Regions from separate parts of the Paenibacillus sp. GM2FR genome, predicted to be linked through region 1. Evidence: predicted binding sites of a transcription regulator. Region 1 holds the regulator's gene; each other region holds the start of a gene.
The links. Region 1 encodes LexA, which represses DNA repair genes until DNA is damaged. Its sites were predicted from a motif close to CGAACATATGTTCG; they were not measured.
Positions count from the first base shown of each region.

Region 2: a site for LexA is predicted at 2,608-2,621, ahead of addB (helicase-exonuclease AddAB subunit AddB). Genes of this name have one in related genera too.
Region 3: a site for LexA is predicted at 2,434-2,447, ahead of PAEVO_RS20115 (SPL family radical SAM protein). Genes of this name have one in related genera too.

Region 1 is NZ_MKZM01000008.1:925,657-930,289, forward strand. Features, by position in the region: gene PAEVO_RS04480 (hypothetical protein) at 149-562, shown strand; gene PAEVO_RS04485 (RNA polymerase sigma factor) at 712-1,257, shown strand; gene PAEVO_RS04490 (hypothetical protein) at 1,250-2,065, shown strand; gene lexA (transcriptional repressor LexA) at 2,134-2,760, opposite strand; gene PAEVO_RS04500 (LysM peptidoglycan-binding domain-containing protein) at 2,936-3,307, shown strand; gene PAEVO_RS04505 (DUF896 domain-containing protein) at 3,572-3,778, shown strand; gene PAEVO_RS04510 (hypothetical protein) at 3,940-4,464, shown strand; gene PAEVO_RS04515 (HAD family hydrolase) at 4,509-4,633, shown strand, end outside.
Region 2 is NZ_MKZM01000008.1:219,440-224,072, forward strand. Features, by position in the region: gene PAEVO_RS01075 (Na/Pi cotransporter family protein) at 1-965, opposite strand, end outside; gene PAEVO_RS01080 (class I SAM-dependent rRNA methyltransferase) at 1,126-2,499, shown strand; gene addB (helicase-exonuclease AddAB subunit AddB) at 2,809-4,633, shown strand, end outside.
Region 3 is NZ_MKZM01000008.1:4,423,463-4,428,095, reverse strand. Features, by position in the region: gene PAEVO_RS20130 (YitT family protein) at 1-516, shown strand, start outside; gene PAEVO_RS20125 (serine hydrolase domain-containing protein) at 579-1,649, opposite strand; gene PAEVO_RS20120 (TetR/AcrR family transcriptional regulator) at 1,700-2,275, opposite strand; gene PAEVO_RS20115 (SPL family radical SAM protein) at 2,507-3,595, shown strand; gene ligD (non-homologous end-joining DNA ligase) at 3,578-4,495, opposite strand; gene PAEVO_RS20105 (ATP-dependent DNA ligase) at 4,501-4,633, opposite strand, start outside.

The DNA of each region.
Region 1 (4,633 bases):
GGAATCCCTCGCGCCGTAAGGCGTGAGGGTTTTTTTGTTTTTCCAATGAAATTGATCCAACAGGGCTTATGGCATATTAGCCGGCTTTCAAATAAAATTAGTGAGTAGGTGAAAAGCTGGTAAGTGGAACAACGAAGGAGGCTCGTAAATGGCAGCTCTAAGCGACCGCGAAGAGAAAGGAACTCGGGCAGCGTTCGCGTTTATATCTCGTATTGCTGGCGAGGATGAAGGATGCCAGATTAATTTTAAGTTCTTTCAAGCTAACCGAATCATTTATGATTTGAATTTTGGGTGGACCAATATGACAATAAGGAACTTTATTTCGGTAACTGCTGAATTTCCGCTTGAGTATTTAAATGGTTTTAAATTAGACGGCTTATTTATGTCTTTTGAAAAACATTTATACCATCTGAGCTGGGAACAGATGGATCGAAAAGGAATATATCAGTTGCGTTTTTACGGGTCTGAACAGGATTTTCAGTTAACGGCCGACAAAGAATCCATTCGAAGATTCGGTTCTCAATTTAAACAGGCCTGGGAAGAGGCTCCGTTAGTTTCATAGCAATGGCAATAGGTTTTGGTTTATGGTTTTGTAGAACCGTTCATGGAATGCAGCTAATACAGAATCGCCCTCCATAAAAGGGAAGATTCTTTTTTTATTTTTCGAAAAAAGGGAACCTTTGCTCACTTCCATGACTCTAATTAGACGAGGTGAATCGGTTGGAGCTGGAATACTTGAAGCAGATGACGGTGATGGACACACAGACACTGGATAAAATCATGAACTTATACGGAAATGATATCTGGAATTACGCTTATTTTCTGACCAAACAGCAAGCACTGGCTGACGATATTGCTCAAGAGGTGTTTATTAAAGCTTATTTTGGCATACATACCTTTCGCGGTCGGGCGACGCTAAAAACGTGGCTGCTTACAATTACAAGACATACCGCGTTTCGATATAAACAAACTTTTTTCTTTCGGAAGGTGACCCTCAAGGACAAGCTGCTCACAGATGCCTCAAGCCGGTCGGCGGAAGTAGAGTATTTGGATGGGCAGTATACCAATGAAATATGGGCCATGATTATGACCTTACCCAGGAAGTTCAGGGAGGTGTTGATCCTGGATCTTTACTATGAGATGTCAATAAATCAGATTGCGGAGTTCCTTAACCTAGCGGCGGGTACCGTAAAATCAAGACTGTATCGGGCAAGGAAAAAAGTACAGAACCTGTTGAAGGAGAATGGCGATGAATGAGGATAAACCAGACTGGTACAACCGGGCTAAAAAAGCTCCCTTTTCAGATGAAAAGTTCACATCCGAAATGAAAAAAAACGTGCATAGGTCCGTGATTTTCACCGACAGCAAGCCTAAACGTCGGAAGCACTTACAAGTTGGATTTGCTGGAGGGTTAATGCTTCTGACTATTTTAATTGCCTTTCAATTGCCTTTTGGCAGAGAGGAACAACAGAGAGCAGGGACTTTACTTCCTGGTACGGAAGAGACGATCCGAGCACAAGGCTTAACAGATAGGGGAAGGTTGAGTGTGGTTGCTGTAGAAAAGGAAAAAATAACGACATTGGGAGCACCGAGCTGCTTCGGCCTCGAAACCGACCTGTCGTTTACCGGAAACTACAGCGTACGATATCTTTCTCATGGCGTTACGGGTGAAGTCTCCACGCTGGAGGACATTACTTTTATTCAACCCACCTCTGCAGCAGTCGATATGATTCGTTTGCCGTTTCAGGATGCTGATGTATTTATACTTGCACCGCAATATAGGGATTGCCATGGGATAGAAATCTACGCATTCGCCGTTGATCATGAAACGGGGCATGCAGTGCAGCTCCGGTTCCAGGAAGAAATGATGGTATCCGACACTTCCTATTACAGACCAGGCACGATTCCTATGGTGAAAGATAATAAGCTTGTTCTAGAGTCCACGGAGGGGCCTGGCGGAGAAGGTTCATCAGACTCTAAACTCACGCGAACGTATCGGCTGGATCTTAGGCAAAATGCTATGGTACTAGTCCAAGACAATACAATGATACCCCCTGCGAGTTAAATAAAACAAGTAAAGAGGTTACCATCCAATTAAGGGAGGTAACCTCTTATATTCATAGATATATGAAATTAGTGGACGTCCCTGAAGAGTCCGATTACTTTACCGAGAATCGTAACATGGTTCAGGCGGAGTGGCTCGTAGGTAGGATTCTCCGGTTGCAATCGTACATGATCCTTCTCCTTGTAGAAGGTCTTTACCGTTGCTTCGTCTTCTTCGGTCATCGCTACAACAATGTCGCCATTGTCTGCAGTTTGCTGCTGGCGAACAATGACATAGTCGCCGCTGTGAATGCCAGCTTCGATCATACTGTCACCGACTACCGACAACATGAACACCTTATCGTCGCCTACATAATGCTGCGGGAGCGGAAAATAATCCTCAATGTTCTCCATGGCTGTAATAGGAACACCTGCAGTGACTTTACCGACAACAGGCACTCTGGCAATGGTGTGGGTAAACAGGTTCGCGCTATCGGACTCTTCTTGGCCAAGAAGCTCGATGGCTCTTGGTTTCGTAGGGTCACGGCGAATGAGGCCTTTCTTCTCCAGACGGTCTAGATGTCCATGGACCGTTGAACTGGAGGCTAGTCCGACAGCCTCGCCGATTTCCCGGACAGAAGGCGGGTAACCCTTGCTACGAACTTCGTTGCGGATAAACTCTAAGATCGCCAGCTGGCGGCTGGATATTTTCGACATGCCGTATCAACCCCATTTAGTAACGTTTGGGAAAATTATAACATAGAACTTCCGTTCGTACAAACATAAGTTCTAAATAAAAATAGAACAAATGTTCTTTTGGGTATTGAATCAAACAAGTGTTCGTGTTAATATAAATTCATAAGAGAACACTTGTTTGGGAGATGATGATTCCATGTTGAAATACAGTACATACCGCAGCATTTATGAGAACGTTCCAGTGCAAACGAAGAATTCCTCGGAGACTTGGAGCAATCAATTGAAGTCCAGAATGGCATCCATTCCATTTATAAAACTTTTATTCATCCTCTTGATCGTAGCTTCATTTTGGACAGGAGCATATTCCGTTTTTGCCGGGGGGATGGACAAGCCCACTGGGGAGAAGCAGGTTATTGTTCAATATGGTGATAGTTTGTGGCGAATTGCTTCCCTTCATAAACCGGCAGATATGGATACGAGAGTCTATCTGGATAGCATCCGAAGAATTAACGGATTGAAAGGTCCGGATATTCAGGCCGGAGAGGTGTTGTCTTTACCGGTCTGGTAATTGGACGACGCTAAGAGCAAACCTTTCCTTATATATGTCCCTACTTCTCGCTTTATATTTCTAAGCTTGCCTAACGAAGTGATTTCACGCAGTATAAGCGTGTTTATAATAGACGGCTATTGATTTCTTAACATAGAGGAACCCATTTATGGCATCATATGTTCATATTTGTTCTTAATAAGAGTTTGCAAGGGTGCTGTTGCCTTGACAAGCTCTTTTTCACATGTTTAAGTTATACATGATATCGGAATTGGAGGAGAAGTCATGGACATCGATACTTTGGTTGAACGCATCAATGTACTAGCAAGAAAACAGAAGAGTGAGGGATTGACCGCGGAAGAGCTCAAAGAACGGGCTGAGCTTCGGGAAATATACCTTAATAATATTCGCAGTAATTTTAGACAACAGCTGGAAACGATCGAATGGGTTGATGAAAATGAACAAAAAGGCGGCCCGCGATTAAAGCATTAGCCGATCAACTGTCGCATGGATCTACAACAGTGGATTTCTGACCAGATAGATGGATAGAATTATAATACTTGGGGTGCCGATTATTCGTGGAATCGAATACGGTTACCCCAAGTTTATATATGGATTGGTAATATTTTGAAATTGAGTTCAGGGGGAACTATATGTCACGATCATGGGAAAGAAAAGTCAACAAAAATATGTCACAGCTGAACAAGCAGCGTAAAAAGCAGGGACTGACCTCATACCAAGGCTCTGCCGTCAATGATAAGCATGACGTGTTTAAGGGGCGTAAGTATGTTCTTCCGTTAGTACTCGTTGCACTGGCTGGTTTGTATGCGCTTCTCGGAACGGCGACATCCCAGGCAGCCGGCGGAAGCAATGACGTGTTGAATTGGGTTGGTGTCAGCTTGTATATCCTGTTAGCGCTCATGATTTTCCTGCGCAAACCTTATTTGAAGATTGAGCGTGCTTCCGTTTCCACGATGAAGTTCAATAGGGAACGTCGTTTGGCTGTATCGGATATCGAGAAGATCAAATTGGCTTCGGGTTCCGTCGTGATCCAAGGCAAGGGGAAAGCAGGCAACTGGGTATTCTCGCGTATGATGAATCTTTATGATACAAAAGCGATGGGCGAAAGATTGGAAGAGTTCGCAAAGACTCATCAAATTCCAGTGGAGCATAATTAACATATAGAATAGATCACAGTGTATATATGAGGAGTGGGAGAGAAATGCCGATAGCTGCGGTTTTGTTTGATTTGGACGATACGTTATTGTGGGATGAACGTAGTGTGGAGGAAGCGTTTGAAGTGACATGCCAGGCAGGAGCGGACGAGACCGGCGTAGATGCCCAATC
Region 2 (4,633 bases), 710 kb from region 1:
TTTGCCCGCTTGTTCCAGAAGGGCAGATAGCATAGTGGAAGGGCGATGAGCGAGCATACGACATTGAACAGGGTTTGCGCATGGGCGATTTGTCCGGCCGGATCCGCCGCTAACCATCCGGATACGGTGGTTAAACCCGCTATGAACGGAGTAAAGAGCAGGACTCCGCCGATATTCAGCCCCATATGGGACCAGGCCACGAATCGTCCTGCTCGGGTACTGCCAATCGCTGCTATAAGTGCTGTTGCACAGGTGCCGACATTGGAACCCAGAACGATGGCAACGCCGATCTCCGGAGGCAGCGCACCGCTGGCTGCAAGTCCCATAGCCATTGCGATGACAGCGGCGCTGCTGTGCATCAGAGCAGTCAATATCGTTCCGGCTGCAATGCCCCAGAGGACGCTCCGCGAAGCGTGGTCCAGGAACCACTGGAACAAACCGAGGCTTTGAAGGGTCGGGCCGATGGATTGCATGAATTGTATAGCAAGCAGCACCAGCGAGAATCCGGCGACAGCAAGGCATAAAAACTGGCTGCGGATCAAATTGTTTTTTAACTTATCGTAGCTCAGAGGCACGCGCTCGCTGACGAGGACGGCCCCGACCCATAACATCAGCGAGAGGACAAGCAGGGGCATGGCGGCTTGTCCGATCTGCAGGCTGATGAGTTCGGTGGTTACCGTTGTCCCAATGTTGGTGCCGAGGATAACGCCCAGCGTACCGGCGAGGCTTAACAATCCGGCATTGGCGAAACCTATAGCCAGCACGGTAACGGCGGTACTGCTCTGCAGCAGGGCCGTGACCGCTGTGCTGGCGATCATGCCTTTAAGGGGCGTGGATGTCGCTTTATGGAGCCACTTATGCAACAGCGGACCGGCCCAGCGTTGGAGGGCAACCTCCATGACCTTCATGCCGAACAGGAACAGGACAAGACCATAACAGATGGGAAACCAGAGTGAGGATAGCATGATGTTCTCCTTTTTGTGAAATAAAGTGGTGGATTGGATATGAAGCAACCGCTACTGTGAAAGTCTGTCGATAGACTTTTTTCTTAATTACGTATATGACCCTTGGCGGACATGCATGCCTATTGAAATGGCCAGGGGCTAACTTAAGGAGTGAAATACAGTGCCATCGGTAATTTTGGAGCGCAGTCGAAAAAAGAGACTGGAGCAGGGGCATCCCTGGGTTTATAAAAGCGAGATTGCCTCTGTCGAGGGTGAACCCAAGCCAGGTGATATCGTATCGGTGTTAAACCATCAGGGCCGTTTTCTCGCCTCCGGTTATTACAACCCGCAATCTCAAATCACCGTACGCACCGTTTCGTATGAGCCGGTTGAGACGATGGACAAGGCTTTTTTTATCGCCAGGTTCCAGGAATGCCTGAAACACCGGGAACGGTTTATCGGAGATGAGAACGCCTACCGGCTGGTATATGGCGAGGCGGATTTTCTGCCGGGGCTGATTGTGGACCGTTTTGATGATGTACTGGTCTTGCAGCTGCTGACGCTGGGCATGGATCGCTGCCGCGAGGACATCGTGAACGCGCTTGTCGAGGTGGTCCAGCCGAAAGGAATCTATGAACGGAGCGATGTATCCATCCGGGAACTGGAAGGGCTGGAGCAGCGCACAGGCATTCTCTACGGGGAGTGTCCGCGCCACGTAACGGTGACGGAGAACGGCTTGAAGATCAAGGTGGATATCGAGGAAGGGCAGAAGACGGGCTATTTCTTTGATCAGCGGGAGAATCGGGCATCCATTAAGCCGTTAATGAATGGTTGGGGAAGCCGCAGCGGGATCACGCTCCAGACTGTGGAACGGGACGGTGAGATGAAGACCTTACCGGTGAACAAAAGCGGAAAAGAAGTCACTTTTCCCTATTGGGACGGAGCCACGGTGCTGGAATGCTTTTCGCATACGGGCAGTTTTACGCTGCATGGATGCCTTTATGGGGCCAAGAAAGTAACCTGTCTTGACATATCGGAGCATGCCATTGAAAGCGCCAAAGAGAATGTGGAATTGAACGGATTCCAGGATCGCGTGGAGTTTGTAGTGGACGACGCCTTCCAATATTTGCGCAACCAGGTAAAAGGCTTGGAAGAACGCGAACAACGTGCGCAAGGGGACCAGAAAGTGGATACCTCCAAACCGCTGACCGCGGGAGGTGGACGTTCTTGGGACGTGGTCATTCTGGACCCGCCGGCGTTTGCCAAGACCAGGTCTGCCGTCAAAGGGGCTTGCCGCGGGTACAAGGATATCAACCTTCATGGCATGAAACTGGTGAATGAGGGCGGTTATTTGGTTACTGCAAGCTGCTCGTACCATATGCGGCCGGATTTGTTTCTGGAGACGATTCAGGATGCGGCGAAAGATGCCGGCAAAATTTTAAGACTTGTGGAATGGCGTGCGGCTGGCAAGGATCATCCGCAAATTCTTGGGGTCGACGAGGGCCATTATTTGAAATTTGCCGTGTTCGAAGTGCGCAGCAAATCAAAGCTTTAAATTGCCGCAGCTACGCGGTTAATGCGAAGGGTCTTGCCATGGTGGGTGAACCACGATGGCGGGGTCCTTTTTTGGTTGCCCGCAATATTTTGGAATGGGAATGAAATCCAAACGTATGTTCCATTAAACGTTACTTATGCTATACTAGTAATCAGCATCTTTTTTGATAGAGAACGAACCAAGACGTGGATTTCACATGAATTTTGATAGATTTGACCAATAGATTCAAGGGCATGATTTCACCGGGCACGCAGCTGGTTTTGAAGGTGAAGGAGTCCCTTTCGAAAGACGATGTAAAGGGGGCAAAGCATGAGCATTCAATTTGTTATCGGCAGGTCGGGCAGCGGCAAAAGCACGTCGATCCGCCAAGAGATGATCGAGCGATTGGAGCAAGATCCCAAGGGGAATCCAATGATACTGATCGTTCCCGAGCAAGGGTCTTATGAAGCGGAGCATGCACTCGTTAATGCAGGAGGCATTCACGGGATGATGCGCGCGCAAGTGCTAAGTTTCCGTCGACTGGCTTACCGTGTCATGCAGGAAACCGGCGGGGCCGCGAAAGTGGCGATCAGCGAAGAAGGCAAGCGCATGCTGCTGTATAAAATTTTGCGGAGGCGCAAAGAAGAGCTCCAATTGTTCGGGGCTTCGGGGGAGCAGCATGGTTTTGTCGGCAAGCTGAGCGAGCTGTATACGGAAATGAAGCGCTATTGCATTGACGCTTCCTGCGTGGAGGAGCAGCTGGAACAGATGGTGTCAGGTTCCGGGAATTCACCGATGCTTCGGCGCAAGCTGGAGGACATTGTAACAGTCTTTCGCGATTTTGAGCTTGAGATTTCACGGTTTTACATGGATGAGGAAGATACGCTGGCCTCTTTGGCAGAGGGAGTGACCCAATCCGACTATATCAAGCGCGCGGACATTTGGATTGATGGTTTCCACGGCTTTACGCCACAGGAGTACCGGGTGCTCCAGGAGATTATGACCCATGCCAACCGCGTAACGATCGCGTTGACACTGGACAAGCCTTATACGAACGGGAATGCTCCGCATGAGCTGGATCTCTTTCATCCTACCGCGGTGACGTACATAAAGCTTAAAGGCATTGCCGATGAGATCGGGGTGGATACGGCGCATCGTATCCTGCAGCCCGATGTTCTTCCACGGTTTCAAGAATCCCCTCTGCTTGCCCACCTCGAACGCGGTTATGATCGGAAGAAACGTTGGACTGAAGCTGCCCGGGACGGAGTTACAGAGAGCAATCCGGACGGTAGAAGCGCAGGTCTTCTTCTTCATGCTGCCAGTCACCGACGGGCTGAAATTGAAGGGGCTTTACGTGAAATGGTGCGTCTCGCCCGGGAAGAAGGAGCAAGATACCGGGAAATGGCCGTGTTTGTCCGGAATATGGGGGAATATGAACATCTGATAGGTCCTTTGTTCAGGGAACACGGCGTTCCTTATTTCCTGGATCAGAAGCGAAGCGAACTGCATCATCCGCTGGTCGAATTTATTCGCTCTGCGCTCGATATCATCGGACGTCGCTGGCGTTATGAGGATGTATTCCGCTGCGTGAAGACAGATCTGCTGCTGCCGCTGGACGGTTCGCTTACCCGTGAGGACATGGACCGTCTGGAGAACCATGTGCTGGCTTCCGGAATCCAGGGCACGCGCTGGACGGATGGCCGTCCGTGGAAGGGAATTCCAAGCCTCTCATTAGAAGACGGGGAGAGCGAGGCGCGAAATCCCGATGGCATGCAGGTGATTGAGTATGCCAGAAAGGTGATTACGGAGCCGCTGCATGCGTTTGAGAAACGGATGAAAAAGGCTGCAAGTGCAATGGATCAGAGCACCGCAGTTTATCGGCTTCTGGAGGAAACCGCTGTTCCTGAAAAGCTGGAGCTGTTAAGCCGGGCAGCTCTGGATGCCGGGCGTCCTGAGGAAGCCAGGGAGCACCGCCAGGTATGGGGGGCTGTGCTTGACCTGCTCGACCAGATTGTGGAGATGATGGGTGCGGAGAAGTTAAGCACCGAATTGTTCACGGGCGTGCTGGGTACGGGACTTACGGAAATGAAAATGGCTCTGGTGCCTCCGTCTCTGGATCAAGTGCTGATCGGCAGCATGGACCGGACACGGACGG
Region 3 (4,633 bases), 3.5 Mb from region 1:
GGCGGCGTTCTGCTTGGTATCGGGGTTGGTCTTGTTATCCGGTCCGGCGGCTCCTTGGACGGAACGGAAATCGTAGCCATTTTGATCAACAAGAAGACACCGTTCTCCGTCGGCGAAATCGTGATGTTCATTAACGTATTTATTCTTGGCAGCGCAGGATTTATTTTCGGTTGGGATCATGCCATGTACTCGTTGATTGCTTATTACCTGGCGTTTAAACTGATTGACATTACAATCGAAGGCATTGATCAATCCAAATCGGTTTGGATTATCAGTGATAAGCATAAGGAGATCGGTGATGCGCTGACCCAACGTTTGGGACGCGGCGTAACCTATCTGGATGGTGAGGGCGCTTATTCCGGGGACAGCAAGAAGGTTATCTTTGTTGTCATTACCCGTCTGGAAGAAGCGAAACTCAAATCGATCGTGGAAGATTGGGACTCCCAGGCTTTTGTCGCCATCGGGAACATCCATGATGTGAAGGGCGGCCGCTTTAAGAAGAAAGCCATTCACTAATAACCATGAAGTGTTATGTTCCACCCATGTTGAGAGTTAACACGGGTGGAACATTTTTTTGTTTAAGGGGCATCTGCGTGCAGGCGAAGCGCCTTCTTCTCTCGCCCATATTGACGAATGATTCTTGTCATCGCCTGCACTGCCGCGGATTGACCCACGGCCTGGTTCACGGTTCCGGTGAAATAGAGTCCTGATTCGGGGTGATGGAAGGCAAATGCGCCGGATTGCCCCCAGTGACCGATAAGTCCTCGCCCTAGGCCGAATGGAGAGAGCGGCTGTCTTGAAATGCCGATGCCATAGAAAAAGGGTCCAGGTGCCCATAGAAAATTCCATTGCCTCTGGAGCTCATCCAAATCGCTGATCGGAAACAAATCCCCGTTAAAAAAGGAGCGCAGGAACATCATCGTTTCCCTTGCCGTTGAGACAATGCCGCCTTCCGCTCCGATGGACGCCATGTACAAAGGAAGGTCCAAACGCTTTTTCTTATAATAGAAAGGAATGGGGCTGGTATCCTCGGGATCATCGAAAAAATACGTTTGTGTCAGATTCAGCTTGTCGAAGATGTACTCCTTGAATACGTTCTGAATGGATTCGCCCTTGATATTCTCGATTATTTGTCCAAGCAGCCTGTAGTTGGTGTCGGAATATTGGGCTCTATTTCTTTGGCCAGGTTTGAATTTGGGCTTTAGCCGTCTGGCTGCATCCAATGTTTTGTCCAGACTCCAAGCCTGATCATGCCCGGCAATGAGATCCGAGAAGACGTCCCCGGAAAAATAGTCCGGGATGCCTGACGTATTGGACATTAACTGTTTGACCGTGATTTCTTCGGTGTAATCCCTGTTCTCCATCATATGGAGTCCCGCCATGATCTCTTTTGAAAGGTACCTGCCGATTGGATCATCGAGCCCAATCCGCTGCTCCGCCCGTAATTTCAAAAGTACAGCTGTCACGTACAATTTGGTCACGCTGGCAATGAAATAGCGGTCCTCGGTCTGCATCTCCCCGCCGCTGCTGACAAGGGACAGGGATTGCATCTGGTCCTCAACGCATAAAACCGTGCTAAACACATTCCTTTTATTAGCGAGCCGAGCCAAGCATTCATCCAGAAGCGACTGCTCCAGGTATCTTCCCATTCTCCATATACCTCCCACAGATTGTTATTTATCGATGCCTTATTACAGCTTCACTTCTCCTGCTGTTTCCGCAAACGAGCGGCACGTATGAAATCTTCAGCGGCTTCGTCCATCATATGGATCATCTTGATGTCATCCATACTCTCCGTGAATAAATCATTGGCTAGCATGACACAGAGACCTGTCTGAAAGGTTTGCATTTTCAATAAAATAGATTGCAGCTCCTGATCAGAAAATCCCGAAAGCTCCGGGTCCTGCTTCATCAACACGATAACCTCACGAATTTGTTCCGGGGTATTCTTCATATGGGGATTGTTCTTCATAATCAAATCCCGGTAGAGCACAGGGTATTCCTTGGCGAACCGGAGACTTGCCATGCCGATATCCCGGAACGGCTGCCCGGATTGCTGCTCTGTAATCAATCCTCTGGCCACCTGGAAGGCCTTTTCGACGACCTGTTGAACCAGTTCTTCAGCATCGTTGAAATTGACATAGATCGGCGCGATGGAGCTGCCCAGACGTTCAGCTACTTTACGAATCGTAATGGACTCGATTCCATCGGTCTTGGCAATGTCAAATGCGGCTAGCACGATATCTTGTTTGGTGAACTTCGTTTTCGGTGCCATGGCTGTCTGCAACTCCTTGGATTAATTATATGTAGAACAATCGATATATATCACATGATATATATTAATTATAAAGCGGAATTGGACCAAGTTCAACATATTATGATGAAGCGTTGCTGGAGGTTAATTTGAAAATCCAATAAAACCCACTTATAATAAGAACATATGTTTGTTAAAATAATAATAGTTCAAAATACAGTAATAATACAGGATCAGAGGGGAGGAAGAGGAGTGGCTCGTACGTTATATGAACGGGTAACGACCAAACAGACTTTAAACAGAGTAAAGGAAGAGAGGATGCCCTTCGATTGGTCCATTAATCCGTACCGCGGATGCGGGCATGGATGCAGCTTTTGCTATGCCCGCGCTTTTCAATCCTTTATCGGTATGGGGGCGGAAGATGAGTTTCAGCATCATATCTTTATGAAGTCGAATGCAGCCGAAGCGCTGGAGAAGCAGTTATCGAGTGCGGCGAGGAAGTTTGATCATGATATTGAAGCGATGCGCAGATCGATTGGACAGGTTACGATCGGAACGGCAACCGATCCGTATCAGCCGATCGAGGGCAAGGAGGGGATTACGCGGGAGTGCCTGAAGCTGCTCGCTAAATACCGCATCTCCACGAGCATTACAACGCGTTCTCCGCTCGTGCTCAGGGATTTGGACATATTGACCCGGATGGAGAATGTGTCCGTTAACATCAGTCTCAACACGCTGAATGGGGACATCATCCGGAAGCTGGAGCCGGCATCGCCTCATCCGGAGGGCAGGCTCGATACGATCCACCGATTATCGGCTGCAGGCATACGAACGGGCTTGTTTGTGGCGCCTGTGCTGCCCTTTTTGACGGATAAGGAGTCGGAACTGAGGGATCTTTTGTCGCAGGCGAAGGTGAGGGGTGTTTCTTTTGCGATGATCTCGTTACTGAGACTGTCGCGTGACGTGAAGAAATGGTATATCGAAACACTTAAACACCAGTTTCCCGAAGTGGTACAGCCTTACCGCGAGTTATATGGACAGGGCGCATATGCCGAAGAGCATTACGTACGTTCCTTCAAATCGATGGCGGCCAGGCTGCTGAACGAATATGAGCTGAATGGACTGACCACGGGGGCATCTACTGCCATAGTGAGTGAATCCGGGACGATTGCAAGCGGGACTTCTCAAGAGAACGAGACGCAGGAAGGCGCTCGCGATCATCTTCGTTCAGTCCGGGACCTGGCTGCTCCTGCACAGCCAAGGAAGCTGCCTCAACCGGCAGCGCCAGTCTCCGGCAAGGAGCTTATGCCGGATATTGAGCAGTTATCCTTTCCTTTTTGACGATCCCTTTCCTTGGGGCTTCAGGTGTCGGATGACGTTCTCTATCGGTTGGGGAGGCAGGCTTTGAAGCAGGTCGCCCTTCTCTTTTAGCCGTTCTTCAATGTTCAACAGATGAAATTCCGTGGGAGAAACATCCTGACGGACCTCGTCCCAAGTGAGCGGTGTGGAGACGGTCCCAAGCCGCCGGGCCCGCGGGGTATATGGAGCAGCGAGTGTCCTTCCGCTGTAATGCTGAAGATAATCGAAGTAGATCTTATCGCCGCGATTTTTTTTAAGCCGTTCGATGGTGAACAGCTTAGGGAACTTCTCGGTTACATATTGCCCCACGAATTGGCCGACCGTACGAAGTTCATCGAACGTAACGCCTTCCGGAATCGGAACGATGATCTGCACCCCGGTAGCGCCTGAGGTTTTTGGGACGGAGGACAGGCCCAAGGAGCTCAGCACGTCCCCTACAATCGCGGTCGCTTCCATGATCCGTGGCTCCTCCGGCAGCGTAGGATCCAGATCAATCATCCATTCGCAGGGCAGAGTGCTGCCTGCCAGATGCAGGGAAGGGTGAAACTCAAGCGCAGCCAGATTCCCCAGCCAGAGCAGCTCCGGCAGTCCGTTCAACAGCACGTAGTTAATATTTTCGTGGACATAGGTCTGAACAAAAGGCGGCAGCGGCTCCGGCGCATTTTTCTGATAGAAGGATTCGCCCTCGGCCCCGTGCGGATACCGGATGGTCGTGAGCAGCCTTCCCCGGCAGTATCGGAGCAGGAATGGGGAGATGGCCGCAAGCTTTTGCAGATACATCGCTTTGGTAATGCCGACTTCAGGCCATAGCGGTTTGTCGGGATTCGTAATTTGAATCTCCTGTCCCTCGATCGTCAGGGTGCCTTTGACGGTACGAGCCATATTGTTTACACCCCCTCAATCGATACGAGTTTGGGATGGCGCATCATGCCATCCTGACTCCACTCGAGAAATGTGACCTGAACCGAAAGCGGCTGGCTAAGCCAGGCCAGCTGTTCTTTCTTCAGGTCGGTATGAAGC